One region of the Bacillus sp. UNCCL81 genome, then DNA from elsewhere that is predicted to be linked to it. Evidence: predicted binding sites of a transcription regulator. Region 1 holds the regulator's gene; each other region holds the start of a gene.
What was found. The regulator Rex, encoded in region 1, represses fermentation and respiration genes when NADH is low (regulators of the CRP and FNR family bind a similar motif). The targets are predictions, from matches to a motif close to TTGTGAAATATTTCACAA.
Positions count from the first base shown of each region.

Region 2: the regulator Rex is predicted to act here: its motif matches at 963-980, upstream of BM319_RS15040 (cytochrome ubiquinol oxidase subunit I).
Region 3: the regulator Rex is predicted to act here: its motif matches at 1,753-1,770, upstream of BM319_RS20375 (L-lactate dehydrogenase).

Region 1 is NZ_FOMF01000023.1:1,266-20,280, forward strand. Features, by position in the region: gene BM319_RS23845 (glycerol-3-phosphate dehydrogenase/oxidase) at 1-994, opposite strand, end outside; gene glpK (glycerol kinase GlpK) at 1,127-2,617, opposite strand; gene BM319_RS23855 (MIP/aquaporin family protein) at 2,636-3,460, opposite strand; gene BM319_RS23860 (glycerol-3-phosphate responsive antiterminator) at 3,771-4,328, opposite strand; gene BM319_RS23865 (NCS2 family permease) at 4,440-5,768, opposite strand; purine riboswitch at 5,939-6,038, opposite strand; gene guaA (glutamine-hydrolyzing GMP synthase) at 6,318-7,853, opposite strand; purine riboswitch at 8,000-8,102, opposite strand; gene BM319_RS23875 (DMT family transporter) at 8,293-8,640, shown strand; gene BM319_RS23880 (DMT family transporter) at 8,642-8,962, shown strand; gene BM319_RS23885 (peptidoglycan recognition protein family protein) at 9,003-9,761, opposite strand; gene BM319_RS23890 (hypothetical protein) at 9,909-10,310, opposite strand; gene BM319_RS23895 (ATP-dependent DNA ligase) at 10,543-11,394, shown strand; gene groL (chaperonin GroEL) at 11,815-13,440, opposite strand; gene groES (co-chaperone GroES) at 13,500-13,784, opposite strand; gene BM319_RS23910 (CPBP family intramembrane glutamic endopeptidase) at 14,059-14,730, shown strand; gene BM319_RS23915 (redox-sensing transcriptional repressor Rex) at 14,772-15,398, opposite strand; gene BM319_RS23920 (ABC-F family ATP-binding cassette domain-containing protein) at 15,560-17,485, shown strand; gene tsaD (tRNA (adenosine(37)-N6)-threonylcarbamoyltransferase complex transferase subunit TsaD) at 17,702-18,724, opposite strand; gene rimI (ribosomal protein S18-alanine N-acetyltransferase) at 18,721-19,015, opposite strand, start outside.
Region 2 is NZ_FOMF01000006.1:248,478-251,147, forward strand. Features, by position in the region: gene BM319_RS15030 (chromate transporter) at 1-281, shown strand, start outside; gene BM319_RS15035 (chromate transporter) at 278-808, shown strand; gene BM319_RS15040 (cytochrome ubiquinol oxidase subunit I) at 1,184-2,581, shown strand; gene cydB (cytochrome d ubiquinol oxidase subunit II) at 2,578-2,670, shown strand, end outside.
Region 3 is NZ_FOMF01000011.1:111,722-114,391, forward strand. Features, by position in the region: gene BM319_RS20370 (M15 family metallopeptidase) at 1-615, opposite strand, end outside; gene BM319_RS20375 (L-lactate dehydrogenase) at 729-1,676, opposite strand; gene BM319_RS20380 (5-formyltetrahydrofolate cyclo-ligase) at 1,874-2,437, opposite strand; gene rpmG (50S ribosomal protein L33) at 2,554-2,670, opposite strand, start outside.

The DNA of each region.
Region 1 (19,015 bases):
TATCCTTTTTCGAGATATTTATTGTTGGAAACATATAGTTGATTGCATTGATAATATAGTTACAGTCTTCATTAGTCATTTGTGGTTTCGCAGCATCTTCATTATAAAATGTATCTGTTGTACCAACATATGTCTTTCCATCTCGAGGAATCGCAAATACCATACGTCCGTCTGGCGTATCAAAATAGATTGCTTGACCGAGCGGGAAACGGCTATGATCAATAACTAAGTGAACACCTTTAGATAGCTGTAATACCTTACCTCTCTTTGATTGATCCATTTCACGTAGTGAATCAACCCAGGGTCCCGCTGCATTTACAATTTTTTTGCCGTATACTTCATATACTTCACCATCCAATAGATCAACGACAATTACACCGCATACTTTACCATCTTTATATAAGAAACCATCTACTTTAGCATAGTTCACTGCTTTAGCCCCATGAGCAATTGCTTCTTTCATTACCTCAATTGTTAGACGAGCATCATCTGTGCGGTACTCTACATAGTATCCGCCACCTTTTAACCCTTCTTGTTTTACAAGTGGCTCTTTTTCAATCGTTTGTTCACGATTAAACATTTTTCTGCGTTCACTTCTTTTTACACCAGCTAGGAAATCATAAATCCTTAATCCTATTGATGTACTATATGCACCAAATGTACCACCTTTATGGAAAGGTAATAACATCCATTCTGGAGTTGTTACGTGAGGACCATTTTCGTAAACAATTGCACGTTCTTTCCCAACTTCTGCTACCATTTTTACTTCTAATTGTTTTAAGTATCGTAATCCACCATGTACAAGCTTAGTTGAACGACTAGATGTACCTGCTGCAAAGTCTTGCATTTCAAATACGATTGTTGATAATCCACGTGTACTAGCATCTAAGGCAATACCAGCTCCAGTTATACCTCCACCGATTACGATTACATCTAATTCTCTTTTATTTACTGTTTTTATGACATCTTTTCGTAGTGCACCTGAAAATTTCATGGCTTTTCCTCCTTAAAATACGAAAAAAAGAGACCACAAACATCACTATAGAAATTCTTCTATAGCATGTTGTGGTCTCTCTAAATCTCCTACCGAAATATTAACTTGTTTCTATTTTAACACTATACTATGTTATTTGAAAGCTTTTGTTGCTTCTATTGCTTTTTTCCAACCACTGTATAGTTCTTCTCTTTTATCATCTTGCATTTCCGGTTTAAATCTCTTATCCATGTTCCATTGTTTTGAGATTGTTTCTTGATTTTCCCAATAACCAACAGCTAGACCTGCTAAATAAGCTGCACCTAAAGCAGTTGTTTCATTTACTTCAGGACGTTCAACTGGGACATCTAATAGGTCACTTTGGAATTGCATTAAGAAATTATTCTTAACTGCTCCACCATCCACACGTAAAGTTTTTAGTTCAATACCCGAATCAGCTTCCATTGCACATAATACATCTTTGGTTTGATAAGCTAATGCTTCCAGTGTTGCACGAATAAAATGTTCCTTCGTTGTTCCACGAGTTAATCCAAAAACCGCTCCCCGTACATCACTATCCCAATAAGGAGTACCTAGACCAACAAATGCGGGTACAATATAAACTCCATCTGTAGATTGAACTCTAGTAGCATATTCCTCACTATTACTAGCATCTTTAAACATGCGCATTCCATCACGTAACCATTGAATAGCGGAACCTGCTACGAAAATACTTCCTTCTAAAGCATATTCAACTTTTCCATTTAGGCCCCATGCAATTGTTGTTAATAAGCCATGATTAGATTTTACCGCTTTTTCACCAGTATTCATTAACATAAAACAACCAGTACCATAAGTATTTTTCGCCATTCCTTCGCTAAAGCAAGCTTGACCAAATAACGCAGCTTGTTGGTCACCAGCTATCCCTGCAATAGGTACATTTTGACCAAAGAAATGGTAATCAACAGTATGGCCATATACTTCAGAAGAAGATCGTACTTCTGGAAGCATACTTTTTGGTACCGTTAGCATTTCAAGTAGCTCATCATCCCAACTTAAGTCATGAATGTTATACATTAATGTACGTGATGCATTTGAATAATCCGTAACATGTACATTGCCTCCAGATAATTTCCATACAAGCCAAGTATCAATTGTTCCAAATAATAATTCACCACGTTCTGCTTTCTCTCTTGCACCTTCTACATTATCTAGAATCCACTTAACTTTTGTTCCAGAGAAATAGGCATCAATTAAAAGACCTGTTTTTTCACGAACAACCTCTCCATAGCCTTTCTCTTTTAGATCATCACATATCTCACTCGTTTGACGTGATTGCCACACGATTGCATTATAGATTGGTTTTCCAGTTGTTTTGTCCCACACAACTGTTGTTTCGCGTTGATTTGTAATACCTATACCTACAATTTGCTCAGGTTTTACATCTGCTTCACTTAAACAAGTAGCAATAACAGCTAAAATTGACCCCCAAATTTCTTGCGCATTATGCTCAACCCATCCTGGCTTTGGAAAATGCTGTGTAAATTCTTTTTGTGCAACATGGACTATTTTGCCATTTTTATTAAATAGAATTGCACGAGAACTTGTTGTACCTTGATCTAAAGAAAGAATGTATTTATTCATAATCGTCCCATCTCCTCATTAAGCTACTACTTTTCTATTATTTGTATGACTTTGACTCTTTTTACTTGTTAAATAAGAAACTATTAAAATACCAACTGTTACAATTCCTAAATAAATAATTGCAGAGTTATGCTTACCTTCAAAAATAATTTGATAGAATAATCCTGCAAGTGATCCTCCTAATGCTGGCCCAACAACTGGAATCCATGCGTATTTCCAATTTGAACCCCCTTTACCAGTAATAGGTAATAAAAAGTGTGCAATGCGAGGTCCTAAGTCACGAGCCGGATTAATTGCATAACCAGTCGTTCCGCCTAATGATAAACCAATGCTAACAATTAAGAAACCTACGATAAAAGGATTTAAACCATCTGCAAATTTATTTGAACCAATTGCTAAAATACCAAAAACTAAGATGAACGTTCCAATCAATTCACTTAAAAGATTTGCAAATGTATTAGGAATAGCAGGACCCGTTGCAAATACACCTAATTTTGTTCCTGGATCTTCTGTTTCTTTCCAATGAGGTAGATAATGTAAATAAACAATTGTTGCTCCGATCATAGCACCAATCATTTGTGCTGCAATGTATTCGGGTACTTGACTCCATGGAAATGAGCCTTTAAAAGCTAATGCTAAAGTAACAGCTGGATTTAAATGCGCTCCACTAATACTTCCTACTGCATAAACAGATATTGCAACTGCTAGACCCCATCCTAGAGTTATTACAATCCAACCTGAATCCTTAGCAAATGATTTTTTTAAACTTACACCTGCACAAACTCCTCCACCTAAAACAATTAGCAAAGCAGTTCCAATTAATTCCCCTAAAAATCCTGACATAATTTCACTCCATCCACATTCAATTTAAGATTAAGTTTTCTCGTGAGCGAAAATAAATCGAATGGCCATTCTTTTTAATAATAACTCTGTTAATATAGAAAAGAAGTATTGAGACAACGAGTATGATATTAGTGCATACCAATTATTAACTGAGCCTAAAAACAAAAAGACCCACAATCAATCAGCTTCTATTAATAAATAGAAACAATTAATTGTGGATCTCTTCATTTCTCCGTCACGTTTATTAACTTGTCTTTTATGCTAACCTCAAATGAAAGCGGTGTCAACAAGAATTTTCACATTTCTGCCATTATTTTAGGAATTTTTTCCATAAGTCTTTATCCGATGTTGTAATTGCAGTAGCACCAGCATTTAAAGCTGCATCCACATCTTCAACAGTTCTTATAAATCCACCAGCTAAAATAGGTATACCAGTTCTTTCTTTTACCTCTCCAATAACATTCGTAAGCGCTCCTGGTAACACTTCAATGTAATCGGGCTTTGTTTTTTCTAATAACAAAAAACTTTTTTCCATTGCTCCGGAGTCAATCAAAAAGATCCGTTGGATGGCAATAACCCCTTTTTGCTTAGCCTTTAAAATAACATTGGATTTTGTAGAAAGTAATCCATCTGGCTTGTATTCTTGACAAAGAAATTCCGCTGCATGCCCATCACTTTGTAAACCATGTATAAGGTCGACATGTAAAAATACTTTCTTTCCATGTTGCTTAGCAAGAGAAACTACACTTTTCAATTGACCAATATGAATATCAAGAATAACAATATATTTATACGGTGTAGTTAATAATTTTTCTAAATCCTTTATTTTTCTAACGGCTGGTAGAATCTTTTGTTCATGAAAATCCATCAATATTACCCCTATAGAATTTTTTACTTTTATAGTACACAATTAAAAAAAAAAGAAAAAGCCTGTACAATGAAAGAATTTTCATTGTACAGACTATTTTTAACTTTAGATCTACTCTCTGAAATACGCTAAGAATAATAGGAATACTACAAACAACACATACATTACAGGATGAATTTTTTTCGCTTTTCCAGCAGCAATCATTGAAATCGGATAGAAAATGAATCCAACTGCGATACCAGTTGCAATACTATAAGTTAGAGGCATTGCAATAATTGTAAAGAATGCTGGAACAGCAATTTCGAACTTTTTCCAATCAATTTGACCAATTGATGAAACCATTAAAACTCCGACTACGATTAAAGCAGGTGAAGTTACCGCTGCAGTTACTACTCCTAAAAGTGGTGCGAAGAATAATGCTAATAAGAAAAGAATACCTGTTACTACTGCTGAGAATCCAGTACGTCCACCAGCAGCTACACCAGCAGTTGACTCAATATAAGAAGTAGTAGTACTTGTACCTAAAGTTGAACCAACTACTACAGCAGTTGCATCAACCATTAATGCTTTACCAGCTCTTTCAAGTTTGTTTTCTTTTAATAATCCAGCTTGGTTAGCTACAGCTACTAATGTACCAGTTGCATCAAAGAAATCTACAATAAAGAAAGTTAATACTACAGCAAACATTTTACCTGAAGAGAAAACATCTGGAATATGTTTAATTGCTTGACCAAATGTTGGAGCAATACTTGGTACTGGACCAACAACTGAAGATGGTAAGTCGATAATTCCAAAAATCATACCTGCGATTGCAGTAATGATCATACCTAAAAATACACCGGCTTTTATTTTTCTAGCCATTAAAACTACAGTAATAACTAAACCGAAAATCGTTAATAAAACAGCAGGTTCATTTAATTTACCAAGTGATACGAATGTCGCAGGGTTACTTACGATAATACCTGAGTTTTTTAAACCGACAAAAGTAATAAAGAATCCAATACCGCTACCAATTGCTAATTTTAATTCAATTGGAATTGCATTTATAATTTGTTCACGAAGACCAGTTAATGAAAGAATGATAAAAATGATACCTGATACGAATACGCCAGCTAATGCTGTTTGCCATGGAATACCCATTCCAAGAACTACGTTAAAAGCAAAGAATGCATTTAATCCCATACCTGGTGCTAAAGCAATTGGATATTTCGCATATATACCCATTAAAATCGATCCGTATGCTGCAGCTAATGATGTAGCTACAAAGATTGCCTCTTTATTCATTCTTAAAGCTTCTGGGAAATCCTTAATATCTGATAATGATAAAATTGATGGATTTACAAATAAAATATAAGCCATTGCTAAGAATGTAGTTAAACCAGCAATTGTTTCTTGACGATATGATGTGCCTAACTTGTTGAACTCAAAATAATTACTGATACGTTCTTTCATGTGATCCTCCTAAGTTTTAGTCTTAAAAGTCGGTCTCTATTTTATAAAATAGAAAAGGCACTTTTACACAAAGGTAAAAGCGCCTATCACGAGCAGTTTCATTCTGAAGTTATTAACCCTAGAATAATAGAATAATAGCAACATAGTGGGTTAATTACTTTCAGAAATCATTACTTCGTAGTCCGCCATTTTACGGTGGCGGGTAGAGACGCTAGTCCATATTTACTAGCCTATACGACAAGTTTTGACAAATTATTTATTTAATTTACATCCTTATATTACAATCAGTTTTAGTTAGTGTCAACAAAAAAACGAACATTTTTTATAAAATATTCGTTTTCGTTCGTTTTTACCATATTTTAGTTATTCTATTATACTTAATCATTAGGATATTCACGTATCAGTAAAATAAATCATGTAATTCACTGTAAATTCTAATAATTATTGTACTATAAATTGATCAATAATAAAAATTTTTAAAACTCTAATTACAAAAAAAAGCTATAATCCCTTAGAAGAGATTATAGCCGTTTTAAATTATTCCCACTCAATCGTTGCAGGTGGCTTACTAGTTACATCATAAACTATACGGTTTACGTGTTTAACTTCATTTACAATACGAGTTGAGATTTTTTGTAGTACATCCCAATCAATACGTGCCCAGTCAGCAGTCATTCCATCGATCGACGTAACTGCACGAATACCTACTGTGTAATCATACGTACGTTCGTCACCCATTACACCAACACTACGGATGTCAGGTAATACCGTGAAATATTGCCAAATTTCTTTATCTAAACCAGCTAAAGCAATTTCTTCACGTAAAATTGCATCTGATTCACGAACGATTTCAAGTTTTTGATCAGTAATTTCACCTAATACACGAATTCCTAGACCTGGTCCTGGGAATGGTTGTCTCCAAACGATTGCATCTGGAATTCCTAATTCAGTTCCAACTGCACGTACTTCGTCTTTAAATAATGTATTTAAAGGCTCAATTAACGTGAATTGCATGTCTTCAGGTAATCCACCTACATTATGATGTGATTTGATTGTTTGAGCTGTAGCCGTACCGCTCTCGATAATATCTGTATAAAGAGTTCCTTGAGCTAAGAAATCCATACCTTCTAATTTAGCTGCTTCATCATCAAATACATAGATGAATTCATTACCGATAATTTTACGTTTTTCTTCTGGATCAGAAACGCCAGCAAGTTTACTTAAGAAACGCTCTCTAGCATCTACTTTAATTACATTCATGTTGAAGCCTTCGCTAAACGTCTTCATAACGCCTTCAGCTTCATCTTTACGTAATAAACCATGGTCAACGAAGATACATGTTAATTGATCACCAATTGCTTTGTGAATTAATACTGCAACTACTGAAGAATCAACACCACCACTAAGTGCACAAAGTACTTTTTTGTCGCCAACAGTATTACGAATATTTTCAAGTTCAACTTCAATGTAGTTTTTCATTGACCAGTTTGCTTCACATTCGCAAATATTGAATACGAAATTCTTTAATAGATCATTTCCATATTCAGAGTGACGAACTTCCGGGTGGAATTGTACACCATACATTTTTTTAGCTTCGTTACTCATTGCAGCGATTGGGCAAGAAGCACTAGTTGCATCTACAACGAATCCTTCTGGTTGTTGCATTACTTTATCACCGTGGCTCATCCAAACTACATGGTCTGAAGGCAGGTCTTTTAATAAAGCAGACGGATTTTGAATATTTAATTCAGCTTTACCGTATTCACGTTGGTCAGCTCTAGCTACCGTTCCGCCAAAATGTTGCGTCATTAACTGCATTCCGTAACAAATACCTAAGATTGGAATTTCTAAATCAAAAATTGCTTCATCACAGAAAAAAGCATTTTCGCCATATACGCTATTTGGTCCGCCAGAGAAAACGATCCCTTTAGCACCCATTTGCTTAATTTCCTCTGCAGTTATTGTATGAGGACGTAATTCACTATAAACGCCAAACTCACGGATACGTCGTGCTATAAGTTGGTTATACTGACTTCCAAAATCTAGTACTACAATTGTGTCATGTTGTTGCAAAACGGTCACCCCATCTATATATATTGAATTAACGTATCAGTTAAACTGATACTATTTTTCCCAAAAAAAATAAAAAAAGCCGATTTTCTACTCTTTTTACATACGAAAAATACGCATAAGAAGGCAGAAAATCAGACTTAAATTAAACAAAGTCAGACTGCCTTCATAGTCAGGGCATGTTACGGCGCCCCGGTAGAGACTCTCGACCCGTATTGTCGAGGATATATGAAGAATAATGACGAATATTGTATTATTGTCTCATTCTAACAATGTATAATTTTTCGGTCAAGGTATTTCAATGCATAAAAAAAATAAATTTTTGTGGAAACGTTACAACTTGTCATGAATAAGATTATAGTGTATCTTTTAACTAACGAACGGTAGGTAGTTTATCGAGTCAAAATCATTTATTTAGTCTGCTATAAAGGGGAGATATTTTATGAGTTGGATTTACTTAGTTATAGCGGGGGTTTCCGAAATTGCCTGGGCATTTGGACTAAAATACTCAGAAGGATTTACAAATTTGTTGCCAACAATTTTAACGATTGCTGGGATCCTGTTCAGCTTTTATTTATTTTCAAAAGCAATAAGAGATATTCCAATAGGTACTGCCTACGCAGTTTTTACAGGAATCGGTGCCGCTGGGACAGTTATTATTGGAATGTTATTTTTAAATGAATCTGCCTCTATATTGAAAGTTGTTTTGGTAATTACATTATTATCCGGAATTATTGGCTTAAAATTAACTTCAGATGATAAAAAAGCAGAGAAAGGAGATGCAGCATAAAATGGCTTGGTTATTTTTATTTATTGCGGGTTTGGGTGAAGTCGGCTTTGTCATTTTTATGAAGCTATCGAATAATTTTAAAAAACTTAACTACTCCATTTTGTGTATTCTATCTGGATGGACTAGTTTTTACTTATTATCAAAGGCCTTAAAGGTTATACCCGTCGGAACAGGCTATACAATCTGGACTGGTATAGGTGCCGCTGGTTCTGTTTTAATAGGCATGTTGTTCTTTTATGAATCACGTGAATGGAAAAGACTATTATTTATCACATTGGTAATTGGTTCTGTTATTGGTTTAAAAATCATCTCACCTCATTAAAAAAATCCCTATTTGAAAAAGAAATAGGGATTTTTGTCTTTTAAAACAGCTTTCCCCAAGTGTTTTTTCCAACAATTCCATCGACAACTAGTCCATTACTTGCTTGAAATTTTTTAACTGCATTTTCAGTAACTGGTCCAAAAATTCCATCTGCTGTTATTTTTAGTTTTTGTTGAACCTTTTTTACAGATTCACCTCTTGATCCTTCTTTTAAAATACCAGGGTATGGAATTGAATCTGTCTGAGTTATCGGGGGATTTAAGATGGCATTCACTTGTGCTTTAAACTCGTTAAATTGCTCTGGGTGGTCTATGAAGGTTTTTGGACATGGCTTATGTGTTATGTCATAATGTCTTACAATGTCATTTGCATTTAATTTAAACATCTTACATAATTCAGCAATTACTCTGATCGTACGTGTTAATGTGTATTGTGAAATAGTACCATCCTTTTCGACACACATTTCAACTCCAATTGAAAGCTTATTTGCGTTCGGAGCTAGTGCATCAACCCCTCTAAATACACCACCATTACTATTTCTTTCATAATGATCATTTGCATGATAAGCTACTTCATCAAGCGGAATAATACAGATTGCCTCTTTCGAATCAACAAAAATATGAGCAGATGCATATGTTTTATTTTTAATCGCTATACCGTTAAAATACCTTTGGTGACTTTGTGCACTTGCCCCCGGATTGGCTGTCCAATGCAGCACAATTTTTCTAACTTCTTTCAATTTTATTGACGGCCTCGTATACTTGTTCATCGAAATATAATCATTTCTCCAAGTTGCCAAAATTAGCACTCCTTTTCAATATTGGCATGTCCAAACAATTTCCATCCGAATACTTGGACATGTATATTAATACAGTATTCTAAAAGATAAAATTCGTTACATAAAAAAAGAGAGTATTAGATACTCTCTCGGAATACTTGATACTAATTACTTTTTTAGTGGTTTAACATAAATTGCTTGTGAAGAATTAACAGATATACATCCATCCAAATCCTTCTCTTTTAACAATCCCAAATTAATAGCAGACTTGATCTTATCTCCATCTGGTTTTCTTACAATTTGTATTAAATCAGTCAAGTTTAGTTCTTCTAATTTATGAATTGTCTTATCTTCATTAAATTTCTCTTTTTTTCTTATGATTCGTTCAAGTTTTAAATTATTAATAATTAGTTCACCTTTTTCATTCATTCCAACTTGATGATCAAAGTATCCATGAAAAATCTTTTGTAATTCTTCTAACTGATTTTCAATATCTTTCTTTTTTTGACTCAAATCATAGTACTCGTTCAACATCGGTTCGGTAATTTTGAAATTATTTTTCCTCCCCATTTCATAACACCACTTTTCATTAGAAGATAATTAATCTTATTGTGAAATTAGACGAGTTATGACTTGAAATACATTAGAAATAAAAGTACATTAACTAGTGGAAGACTAAAAATAGAATGAATTATTGCTATAAAAGAAAATAAGAAAATTTATGTTATTTATATATATCAAATCAAAAAGAAAGGAATCTTGATTATGTTGAAAAGCAACAATCATGATAGCGAAATGAAAAATGTTTATTGAACCAATGCTATTACAAAATGCTGATAAACCATTTGACTCTGATCAACATTATTTTGAATTGAAATCAAATGGTGTTCGAATGATGCTTGAAAGGCAAAATGGAAAGAATAAACTTTTTAATCGAAATGGTACGGAGATTACAGAGAGAATCCCTGAACTCGAAAATATCGAATTAGATGATTGTTACTTAGACGGTGTTTTAGTTTGTTATAATGACGGCAGAGAGGATTTTGAAGCTGCAACCAATCGAGTAAGTTTTATTCAAGAATACAAAATAATACAAGGAAGCAAACAATTTCCATTAACATATATCGTTTTTGATATTTTACGCCTTAAAAATAAAAACTTAATGAAAGAACCTTTATCTTATCGAAAAAAAATCCTTTCAGAAACTATAGTAGATCAAGAATCAATTAAAAAAAGTTTTTATATCGAGTCGGAAGGTGAGATGTTTTTTGAGCAAATTAAAACGCTCGGACTAGAAGGTATAGTAGCTAAATTAAAAGATTCCACTTATATACCAGCACATCGATCACTAAATTGGTTAAAGATCATTAACTGGAGATATAGTAACTACTATATAACGGGATATAAAAAACAAGGAATGGGATTATTAATCTCGGAATTAAAAAATGGTGAGTATGTAAATGTAGGGATAGTAGAGTTTGGGATGAATATCGGCCAAAAAACAGCTTTCTTTAGTCTAACCAAGCATATAAAAACTGGAGAAGACAAAAATTATATTTATGTAGAACCGTTAGTTCGATGTGTGATAAAAAGTAGAGGTCAATTAAATAGCGGAGAATTAATTGAACCAATTTTCCATGATTTTATCGTTTAAAAATAACTTTTTTTAAAGTAATGATCTACCCCCCTTTAAATGTAGAAAGTATTAGTAGCTTTTTACTTATATGAAGGGGTTTATTTTTTTCTATCTAAATATAAGCCATAATATGATCAACCAAAATGGTATAGAAAATAAAAGACCAAAAAGGCATCCTCTATATAAACCAAAATTCATCTAAATCATCCTTAAAAAGTTATTTGATATAATTGCAATATTGCATCAAAGATTTTCTGCTTTTATCAAATTTACTATACATATTTAAACGATATTTAGTCAATAAAGCCTTAGTCTTATTTAATTCAATTTCTCCAATCAAATACCTGTTAGTTATTCTCATTATCGACTACACCGATTGTAAAAGTCTTGCAATTATATGCAAAAAAAACCCTTGATTGCTCAAGGGTTTATTCTTTATTACATCATGCCGCCCATACCCATGCCGCCCATGTCAGGCATTGCTGGAGCATTTTTCTCAGGGATATCAGCTACTACTGCTTCAGTTGTTAAGAACATAGCTGAAACAGATGCTGCGTTTTGAAGTGCAGAACGTGTAACTTTAGTTGGGTCAACGATACCTTCTTCAATCATGTTTACCCATTGTCCGTTAGCAGCATTGAAACCAACGCCAACTTCCGCACTTTTTAATTTCTCAATAATTACTGATCCTTCTAGACCAGCATTTGTAGCGATTTGACGAACTGGAGCTTCAAGTGCACGTAATACGATGTTGATACCTGTTGCTACGTCACCTTCTGCTTCGATTGCAGCTACTTTATTATATACGCTCATTAATGCAGTACCACCACCAGCTACAATACCTTCTTCAACTGCAGCGCGTGTAGAGTTTAATGCATCCTCAATACGTAATTTACGCTCTTTTAATTCAGTTTCAGTTGCAGCACCAACTTTGATTACTGCTACACCACCAGCTAATTTAGCTAAACGCTCTTGTAATTTTTCGCGATCAAATTCAGAAGTAGTTTCTTCTAATTGAGCACGGATTACGCCGATACGTCTTTGGATTGCTTCAGTTTCACCAGCACCTTCAACGATTGTAGTGTTTTCTTTTGTTACTACAACTTTTGAAGCACGACCTAATTGAGTGATGTTAGTTGTTTTAAGATCTAATCCTAATTCTTCTGTAATCACTTCACCGCCAGTTAAGATCGCGATATCTTCTAACATTGCCTTACGACGGTCACCGAAGCCAGGAGCTTTAACAGTAACTGCATTGAACGTACCACGTAATTTATTTACGATGATTGTTGCTTGTGCTTCGCCTTCAACATCCTCAGCAATGATTAATAGTGGTTTACCTTGTTGAACAACTTGCTCAAGTACTGGTAAAATTTCTTGAATGTTTGTTACTTTTTTATCTGTGATTAAAATATATGGATTTTCTAATTCAGCGACCATTTTCTCTGAATTTGTAACCATGTAAGGAGAAGAGTATCCACGGTCAAATTGCATACCTTCAACTACTTCTAATTCAGTTGTGAAACCTTTTGATTCTTCAAGAGTAATAACTCCATCGTTACCAACGCGCTCCATTGCTTCAGCAATTAATTGTCCAACTTCTGGATCCGCTGAAGAAATTGCAGCAACTTGTGCGATTGACTCTTTACCTTCAATTGGTTTTGAGATTGTTTTTAATTCTTCGATTGCTACAGCAACTGCTTTTTCGATACCTTTACGGATACCCATTGGGTTTGCACCAGCAGTTACGTTTTTAAGACCCTCACGAATCATAGCTTGAGCTAAAACTGTCGCAGTTGTTGTACCGTCCCCAGCAACATCATTCGTTTTGCTAGCAACTTCTGCAACTAATTTTGCACCCATATTTTCAAATGCATCTTCTAATTCGATTTCTTTTGCGATTGTAACACCATCATTTGTAATTAATGGAGAACCGAATTTTTTCTCAAGAACTACGTTACGTCCTTTTGGTCCTAAAGTTACTTTTACAGCATCAGCTAAAGCGTCTACACCACGTAACATTGCGCGACGTGCTTCTTCACCAAATCTAATGTCCTTTGCCATGAAAATGACCTCCTTATAATATAAAAAATATATTTTTTAATTTAAGTATTATTATTTTATTAACCTATGATTGCAAGTATATCGTTTTCGCGAAGTACTAAGTATTCAGTACCACCGTACTTAACTTCTGTTCCTGAATATTTAGAGAAGATAATGCGGTCACCTACAGATACTTCTAAAGCTACGCGCTCACCATTTTCAAGTACTCGGCCAGTACCTACTGCAACAACTTTGCCTTCTTGTGGCTTTTCTTGTGCACTACCTGGTAACACGATACCACTAGCAGTTTTTTCTTCAGACTCAACAAGCTCAATTACAACACGATCACCTAATGGCTTTAACATGTGTAATACCTCCTCAATAATCAAATCATTATTTTTTAGCACTCATGTATATTGAGTGCTAACACAATTATTAGTTTAAATAATATCAAAAAATTTTGCAAGCCCGAAGCAGGCACTTTTCTTGTCGAAATTTAATAAGTTTTTTTCTTTACAATCAAAAGTAAAATAAAAAGTGAAAATTTCTTTTAAGAAACATAAGAAACGAGTAAAATAATGTACGTGTTGTTATAAACCTTTGGGTTCTGAAAAATATCAACACAAAGGAGCTATCGTATTGAAAACTAGAGATTTATGGATTTTATTAACGTATGTCGTTCTTCAATATTCAGCGGTATTTGGAGTGCCCTATTTATTAAATAGTAACTTATACGCTGGAGTGGATCAGAAAACGGCTTCTCTTGAAGCAGTGGCATTATGGGGTTGTATTAGTTTCGTAACTGGATTAATTATTATCCTTATCTTATTACATAAGCCCATTTATGAAGGAATAAAGCATTTAAAAACTAATTATCGTACAATAATAAATTGGGTTGTTTTAGGTTACTTCATAACAATGCTAAATCAAATTGTTTGTAATTTAATTTTAATTTATGTGTTTCATTTACATAAGGGCTCAGAAAATACTCAAAATATCATAAACATTGCAAAGCTTAATCCGGCTTTTATTATCATCCCAAGTCTAGTTGCACCAATTTTAGAAGAGATTATTTTTCGTCGAATCATTTTTAAGAGGCTTTATAATCGTTTACCATTTATTATATCTGCTGGAATTAGTTCAGCGATCTTTTCGCTTATGCACGGTGACTTGCCCTTCTTTTTATCTTACTTTCTAATCGGTTTTGTATTTTGTTACTTGTATAAACGAACAAACTCAATTATGGTACCAATCTTAACACATATGTTAATGAACTCTTTTGTCGTTTTTCAGCAAATCAATTTACATTAAAAACCCCCAATTCTTTTGGGGGTTTTTGTATTAATATAAATTTATTGTTGTAAAAAATATGCCAATGTTTGCAGTTCAACTGCTAAGTCTATATGATGAATGCGAATATGTTCTGGTACACTAATTCGTGCAGGTGTGAAATTTAAAATACCTCTAATATTTTTTCCATTTAATCGATCAGCTATTGATTGTGCTACAGGTGCAGGAACAGTTAAAATAACGATTTGAATATCTTCATTCATAACTTCCTCTAGATTATCTAGATTATAAACGGGTACTCCACCTATTTCAGTACCAATTTTATTTGGATCAATATCAAATGCCATCTCAATTTTTGTATTATTATTTTTTATAAAATTATAGTGTAAGAATGCAGTTCCTAAATTACCAACACCAATTAATGCAACTTTCATAACTTCATGCTGGTTAAGCGCTTTCGAGAAAAAAGTTAATAAATAATTTACGTTATAGCCATAACCTTTTTTACCAAGTGCTCCAAAATAAGAAAAATCTCTTCTGATTGTAGCGGAATCTACCTTTACTGCTTCACTTAACTCTGCTGAAGAAACTCTTTGTTTACCTGATAAAGACAAATTCTTTATAAAACGGTAATATAAAGGTAGACGTTTAGCAGTAGCTTGTGGAATTTTAATTTGTTCCGAATCCATTTTTTAATCCCCCACTTACTGTAATTCTTTTTACTATGGTGTGTAATTTAACTTTATTTTAGTAATAAAGTACTTGTTCTAATGTAAAATATACACTATATTTAAGAATTTTGACAGTCTACAGTTACATACATAAAAAATTTTGCAATGAGGTGTTATCCATGATTCTTTTACAAGTAAATAATGTCTCAAAGTATTTTGGTAGTGACATTATACTTTCAAATATAAAATTAGAAGTTCAAACGAGTGATCGCGTTGCCATTGTTGGTCGAAATGGTGCGGGAAAATCTACATTATTGAAAATCATAGCAGGTGAAATATCTTATGATGGCGGTGAAATAAATAAACCTAAAGATGTTACTGTAGGCTACCTAGCCCAAAACACTGGTTTACAAAGCAATCAAACGATTTGGGAAGAATATTATTCTGTTTTCAATCATTTAGTAGAGATGCAAGACAATATGAGAAAATTAGAAGTTAAAATGACAAGAGAGGATGTCTATTCTAACCAAGCCGTTTATGACAAGGTTATGAATGAATATGATCATCTTCAATATACTTTCAAAGAAAACGGTGGTTACCAGTTTGAAGCAGATATTCGTTCAATTATTAGTGGTTTAGGTTTTAGTAATGAAGATTACGAAACAAAAATTTCTTCGTTAAGTGGTGGACAAAAAACAAGACTGGCATTAGGTAAGCTATTGTTGACGAAGCCTGACTTGTTAATTTTGGATGAGCCTACTAACCATTTAGATATTGACACTCTTAGTTGGTTAGAGCGCTACTTACAGTCATACCCTGGTGCAGTATTAATCGTTTCCCACGATCGATATTTCCTTGATCAAGTTGTTAATATTGTTTATGAAATATCTAATCATAAGCATCAACGATTTGTTGGTAATTATAGTAAGTACCTTGAGCTAAAGGCAGCTCAATATGAACAAGAGTTAAAACAGTTCGAAAAGCAACAAGAGGAAATCTCTAAACTTGAAGATTTTGTGCAGCGTAATATTGCACGTGCATCAACTACAAAAAGAGCTCAAAGTCGTAGGAAACAATTAGATCGAATGGTTCGATTAGACAGGCCACTTGGAGACGAGTCTTCTGCTAATTTTTCATTTGCAATTGAAAAACAAAGCGGTAATGATGTGTTGTCTGTACAAGATTTATTTATTGGCTATGATCGTATCCCAACAATTGATCAGCCGATGAGATTCGTTCTGAATCGAGGCGATAGTGTCGCATTAGTCGGTCCAAATGGTGTTGGTAAATCGACATTACTTAAAACAATTATTGGAGATTTAGAAAAATTACAGGGTACGATTGATTTTGGTGCAAATGTTTCAGTTGGTTATTATGATCAAGAGCAAGCAAAACTAACTTCTAATAAAAGAGTTTTAGATGAACTTTGGGATGATTATCCATTAAAGGCCGAACAAGAAATCCGAACAATATTAGGTAATTTTTTATTTTCTGGAGATGATGTAACAAAAATTGTTACTTCTTTAAGTGGTGGAGAAAAGGCAAGATTAGCTTTGGCTAAGCTTATGATGAAAAAAGCTAATTTCCTAATTCTGGATGAGCCTACTAACCACTTAGATCTAGATAGTAAAGAAGTATTAGAAAATGCTTTATTAGATTACCCTGGAACTATTTTATTTGTTTCTCATGATCGTTACTTTATGAACAGATTATCCACAAAAACTTTTGAACTAGCAAAAGCAGGATTATCAATTTATTTGGGTGATTATGACTATTACCAATTTAAGAAAAACGAAGCATTTGAAAAAGAACAAGCAGAAAAAGAGGCTACATTCTCACAAGTTAAACAAACTTCTCAACCAGTTTCTGATTATCAACAAGACAAAGAATTGAAGAAAAAAATCCGTCAAACTCAGCGCCGTATAGAGGAAATTGAGAGTAATATATCGCAAATTGAGCTTGATATAGAGACGATTGAACTAGAATTATGTAAGCCAGAGGTTTACGGTGATTTTCAATTAGTACAAGAATTAACAATTAAGAAAAATGATATCGAAGCTAAGTTAATAGACCTAATGGAAGAATGGGAAAACTTACAAGAATAATGTCTAAACGGATAAGCTTTTTGCTATCCGTTTTTTCTTATCTACATATTTATCCACATATATTCAATTATTATTTAGCTTTTACACAGGTTTATACACATTATCCACAGAAAAACAGTAATGTTATACACAATTTTGTGCACATAGTTTAATAAGTTTTTAACAAATAAAAAGTACTTATCCACATTTTATTAAAAAATTGTGAATAAGTACTTCTTACATATTTTCTAAATCCAAACCTGGATTCCCGTTTAATGCCAAATTACCTAGTTTTCCTTGTTTTAAACGAATAAATGCAGCAGCACCAATCATCGCAGCATTATCTGTACAAAGTGATAGTGGTGGTATAACTAATTCTATATTATTCAAAGCATTCATCTCTTCTTGTAATGTAGCTCTCAACCCTTTATTAGCTGCAACTCCTCCGGCTAATAAAACTTGTTTTACATCATATTCTTTTGCAGCTTGAATTGTTTTTGAAACAATTACTTCAATTACACTCTCTTGGAAACTTGCTGCCACATCAGCTGGTGATACTGCTTCGCCTCTTTGCTCAGCATTATGCATATAATTAATAACTGCTGACTTTAATCCACTAAAACTAAAATCATAGCTACCCTCGTCTAACCATGCTCTAGGAAAAGGAATGGTTGCATTTCCTTCTTGTGCGAGACGATCAATGTGAGGACCACCTGGATAAGGTAATTTAAGTGTTCTAGCAACCTTATCATAAGCTTCTCCTGCTGCATCATCCCTTGTTTCACCTATTACCTCAAAGACGCCATCTTCCTTCATGTAGACAAGCTCAGTATGTCCACCAGAAACTACTAAGGCTAATAGCGGATATTGCAGGGGCTGTACAAGTTGATTAGCATAAATATGACCTGCAATGTGGTGTACACCTATAAGCGGTAATCCATGTGCAAATGCAATTGCTTTTGCCGCATTTACCCCAATTAGTAACGCTCCAACAAGTCCTGGACCTTCTGTAACCGCAACTGCAGCTAGATCCTCATATTCTACCTGTGCTTGCTTCATTGCTTCTTCGATTACTAAAGTTATTTGCTCAACATGTAATCGTGAAGCAACTTCAGGTACAACTCCACCAAAACGTTTATGAATATCGATCTGAGTAGCTACTACATTACTTAAAATTTCATTTCCATTTTTAACAACTGCTGCTGAAGTTTCATCACAGCTTGTCTCTATAGCAAGAATTAAACAATTTTCATTTATCATTTCAAATTCACCCACATAACTAATGCATCCTCAAAATTATCTGTATAATAGCTTTTTCGAATACCACCATCTTGGAATCCCAGCTTTCGATATAGTCCCATTGCTACATGATTTGATACCCTTACTTCTAATGTTAATGTATCAGCTCCAAGATTTTTAGCAGTTTCCATTACCGCCCGAAGTAGCTTTTCGCCAAGACCTACTCCCCTATAATCTGGTAAAATAGCTATATTTGTAATATGTCCCTCGTCAATAACCACCCATAATCCACAATAACCAATTATTTTCTCA
Region 2 (2,670 bases), on a different contig from region 1:
TATCAACACTAAATCACTTTAAAGGTGTTGCCTGGGTACAAGGCATGTCGAATGCAGTTGTTCCAGTAGTGGGAGTAATGTTAGCAACTTTAACATGGGAATTTATTGAGAAATCGAAAGAATCTCTTGGCTGGAAAATCACTAGTTTGATCGTGGTTGCTAGTTTTATCCTTTTATACTTTTTAAATGTACATCCTGCTATCTTAATTGGATGTTTAGTTGGATATGCCTTTTTCTCTAAAAGCAAAAATGAAAAGAAGAAGAAGGTGAAGGCATCATGATTTATTGGAAAATATTTTTAGCATTTTTCTTACCAGGTATATTCGGATACGGAGGAGGACCAGCTTCGATCCCTCTTATTGAAAATGAAGTTGTTGATAAGTATGGATGGTTAACTTCAGTTGAATTTAGTAACGTACTTGCACTGGGCAATGCCCTCCCAGGACCGATTGCTACAAAGATGGCTGGATATATCGGATATGTTGAGGGAGGCGTATTTGGCTCCTTTGTCGGATTATTCGCATCAATCGCACCCTCTCTAATCTTGATGATTGCTTTATTAAGTATATTAATGAAGCATAAAAATTCACCGAAAGTCAAAAAGATGACTTCACTAGTTAGGCCTTTAATCGCCGTTTTACTTGGCATTATGGCCTTTGACTTTTTTAACGATTCATATAATGGGGTAGGTGTAACACAAACAATTATTATTAGCGTACTTTCCCTGTTATTTTTAGAACGTTGGAAAATTCACCCTGCATATGTAATTGGAGGGGCACTTGTTTATGGTGCAGTATTTTTATCTTAATTAATGAACTGCCTTTTTGTTTAACCAGAACATTATTGAAACAATGCCAATATGGGGTTGTTTTCAATAATGTTTTTTTTCGTTTAATCACCTCAAAGCTAAGGAATAAAAAAGTGACGATTATTTTATCATAAAAAATTAACTTAAACAGTAATTGTGAATCATGTCACAAAATAGACAATTTATAGACACGATTTAGACAAATAAGATTAAGTCAAAAACCCCTTTGGAAAAGTAAACTATAAGTAACAGGAGTACCATTGAGTGGTTCTCTAAAATTTACTTAATGAATTATTTGTGAAAAAATGTTCAAAGTTTTGCTCGGACTTAATGAAAATTTTTTTGAAATGATTTTTATCCTAAGGGGGATGTACTGTGAGTGTATTAGAGCTTGCAAGAATACAATTTGGTTCGACTACAATTTTCCATTTTTTATTTGTGCCACTTTCAATAGGTTTAGTATTTATGGTTGCAATTATGGAAACATTGTATGTTTTTCGAAATAACGAGGCTTATAAAAAGTTAACAAAATTCTTTGGGCACTTATTTTTAATTAATTTTGCGGTTGGTGTTGTGACAGGTATTATCCAGGAGTTTCAGTTCGGTATGAACTGGTCTGAATATTCCCGTTTTGTAGGGGATGTATTTGGAGCACCACTTGCAATTGAAGCACTTTTAGCATTTTTTATGGAGTCTACATTTTTAGGAATTTGGATATTTGGTTGGGAAAAACTTAATAAAAAAATTCATTTAATGTGCATTTGGTTAGTTGCTTTCGGAACTGTAATGTCTGCGTTTTGGATTTTAGCAGCCAATTCTTTCATGCAGGAGCCAGTAGGCTTTGCGATTAAAAATGGTCGTGCAGAAATGACCGACTTCTTAGCAATCATAACAAATCCACAGCTTAAAGTTGAGTTTCCTCACACAATTGCTGGGGCATTAGCAACTGGAGCGTTATTTGTTGCTGGTGTAAGTGCGTATAAAATCTTAAAAAAACAGGAAACGGAATTATTTAAAAAAGCGTTTAATCTTGCAATGGTGTTCGCACTAATTGCAGGAATTGGTGTTGCATTTAGTGGACATTCTCAAGCGAAGCATTTAATGAAAACACAGCCGATGAAAATGGCTGCAAGTGAAGGTCTATGGAAAGACAGCGGTGACCCTGCAAGTTGGATGGTCTTTGGACTAATTGATTCAAAAAAGAAAGAAAATAAATACGAGGTAGAAGTACCATATTTATTAAGTTATCTAGCTTATGAGAAGTTTGAAGGTAAAGTACCTGGTATGAATACGTTACAAAAGCAATACGAGAAATTATATGGTCCTGGAAATTATATTCCACCAGTTAATACAACCTTCTGGAGCTTTAGAATTATGGCAGGAGCAGGAATGGTTATGATTTTAATGTCGATGCTAGGTTTATATTTTAGCTATCGTAAAAAATTAGAATCAAAAAATCTATTTTTAAAGGCATCAATTTTATTAATTTCTTTACCGTTCATTGCAAATACAGCTGGATGGGTTATGACGGAAATAGGACGCCAACCATGGACTGTATTTGGTTTAATGACTACTGCTGCATCTGTATCACCAAATGTTTCAAAAGGATCACTCATTTTTTCAATCACAACTTTTACAACAATGTATGCAATTTTAGCAGCTGTTTTAGTTTACTTGTTTGTGAAAGAAATTAAAAAAGGAACACACCATGATGTTGAAACGGAAAAAGTTCCTACGGTCGATCCGTTTGAAAGGGAGGCTACCATTGTATGATTGAGTTAAATGAATTATGGTTTTTACTTGTAGCAGTTTTATTTATTGGGTTTTTCTTCTTAGAAGGCTTCGATTTTGGTGTAGGTATA
Region 3 (2,670 bases), on a different contig from region 1:
GATAAATCCAAATTCATGTGCATGGTCTGCAAGCCAAGTACCTTCTTTCGTTTCTCCAAATCCTTGTTCAAGCTTGTTACCGAAGTTTGGAGATGATACATCTATTGATAAACCAGTTTGATGTTCGCTTGTACCAGGAACTGCACTAAAAGATTGAGTCCAATCTTCACCATGAATTTGTACATAATAATTATATAAGCTTTTTTGTCGATCAAAAGAGCGATATGCGGAAACTGGAGTAAGCTTTATGCCATCTGCTTCAGCTCTTTCAAATAATTTTTCTAAAGCATGAGCTGCCTCTTTCCTCATTAATGTCTTATCTTTATTTACTCCATGTAAAGGAACGACCGGGTAAACTAAATCAGGGGGTTCATACCCATCTGGTAGCTTTCTTTCTTTATTAACTAATACTAAATTAGATGTAGGATTCGTTACAGCTAATAATCCATTCTCGGCTTCGATCGCTGTATCATCGTAATTAGGAAATTTTATCGAAGTTTCTTTAGGCTTTCTTAGATGATTAATAAAAAATTCTTGGTTTCCAAAAAATAGAGCTAGTCCAATAATGAATATTACGATTAATACCCATGCGTACTTACTATTTATTTTTTTCAAAATTACCTCCTTAATTCTTTTTGTTACTTTTACAATATAAAAAGTTGGCATATTTTTCAAATAATCTATACAATAAGACCTCTTTCAAATAGAAAGAGGTCTTGTTGTCTAATTTATAAAACAGGTGCCATTGTTTTTCTTAATGTTTCTACAGAGTTTTTAAACTGACGTTGCTCTAATTCATTTAAATCTAGTTCAACAACTTCTCGAATTCCACCACGATTAATTACTGCTGGAACGCCAATGTATATATCGTGTTCTCCATATTGTCCATCTAAATATGCAGAAACCGTAATAATACTATTTTCATTTTTTAGAATCGCTTTCGTTAATCTTACTAAGCCCATTCCAATTCCATAGTATGTTGCACCTTTTTTCTTTATAATGTGATATGCTGCGTCACGTGTATTTAAAAAGATTTCATCAAGCTCTCTTTGGCTGTATTTTGGATTTTTCTTTAATACATGGTGTACTGGTGAAGTACCAACATTTGTTTTAGACCAAACTGGTAGTTCGCTATCACCATGTTCACCGATAATATAACCATGGATATTTCTTGCGTCAACATTAAAATAATCACCAAGCATATATCTAAAACGTGCAGTATCTAAACTAGTACCAGATCCGATTACTCTTTCTTTTGGCAATCCTGAAAATTTCCAAGTCGCATAAGTTAAAATATCTACTGGATTTGTAGCAATTAAAAAGATACCGTCAAATCCTGAAGCCATAATGTCTCCAACGATTCCTTTAAAGATAGCACAATTTTTTGCAACTAAATCTAAGCGAGTTTCTCCAGGCTTTTGAGCTGCTCCAGCTGTAATGACGACTAAACTCGCATCCTTACAATCACTGTAATCTCCAGCCCAAATTTTTGTTCGAGAATCTACAAAAGGCAGGCAATGACTTAAATCCATTGCGTCCCCTTCCGCTTTATCTTTATTTAAATCAATCATAACTAGTTCTTCGGCAACACCTTTATTTAACATACCAAAAGCATAACTAGCTCCAACTGCTCCTGTTCCGATAAGTGCGACACGATTTATTTCTTTGTGTAACATAATATCCACCTCATTTGTGTAATTAAAGTGTAAGTAACTGGGACTTCTATATTATATATGTATTTTCACTCAAAGTTTGTGAAACTTTTTACAAATTTGTTACAATATTAGTCCAATACAAATTTAAATTTTTTACAACAAGAATCTAATTCTGTCTTTACCTATTTTCAAACAAATCGTGTCGCATTATTCACTTATTAAATCGCTTCTATTATTCTTGATTCCGTTAAAACCAACGGCATCTTAATGTCATGTTTTTCTGTTGGTAATTCATCAATAATTTGAATGTCATAAGCTAAGGCTAAGAGTTGTTTATTATAATCTTCTAAGTAGCGATCATAATAACCACCACCATATCCTAGTCGTTCACCATTTTTTGTATATGCTACTCCAGGAACAATTATTAGATCAATACGTTCTTTTCTTATTTCCTCGCATTTTTCTTCGATCGGCTCTTGTATTCCAAAATAACCTTTCTTTAAATCATCAAATGAATTGATTTTGTAAAAATGCATTTTTCTAGTCTCATGGTTGCATTTAGGGACAACAACTGATTTATTCATTTTCCAACAAGCAGTGATTAAGTACTTAGTATTTATTTCATGCTCCATCGGCATCGTTGTTGCTATTATGTCTGCACTCTTCATTTGTTCAGTATTTAATAATTTATCTATAATTTGTTTCGACTTTTCGTCTCTTTCCGAAACTGAAATATTTTTCAAGTTTTTCATCATAGAATTTCTAATTTCTTTTTTTTCCATAATATTGGCCTCCTTAGGTCAGAATCGAGTTTTCTAAAGTAAGTTTTACTGATATGTATTCTAATTAAAATTATAAGTATTTAAATATAAAAAAACAGTAGGAAAATTCCTACTGTTTACTTTGTTTCGCGATGAACTGTAACTTTTTTAAGTCTTGGGCAATATTTTTTAAGCTCAAGACGGTCTGGGTTATTACGTTTATTTTTAGTAGTGATGTAGTTACGATCTCCGCA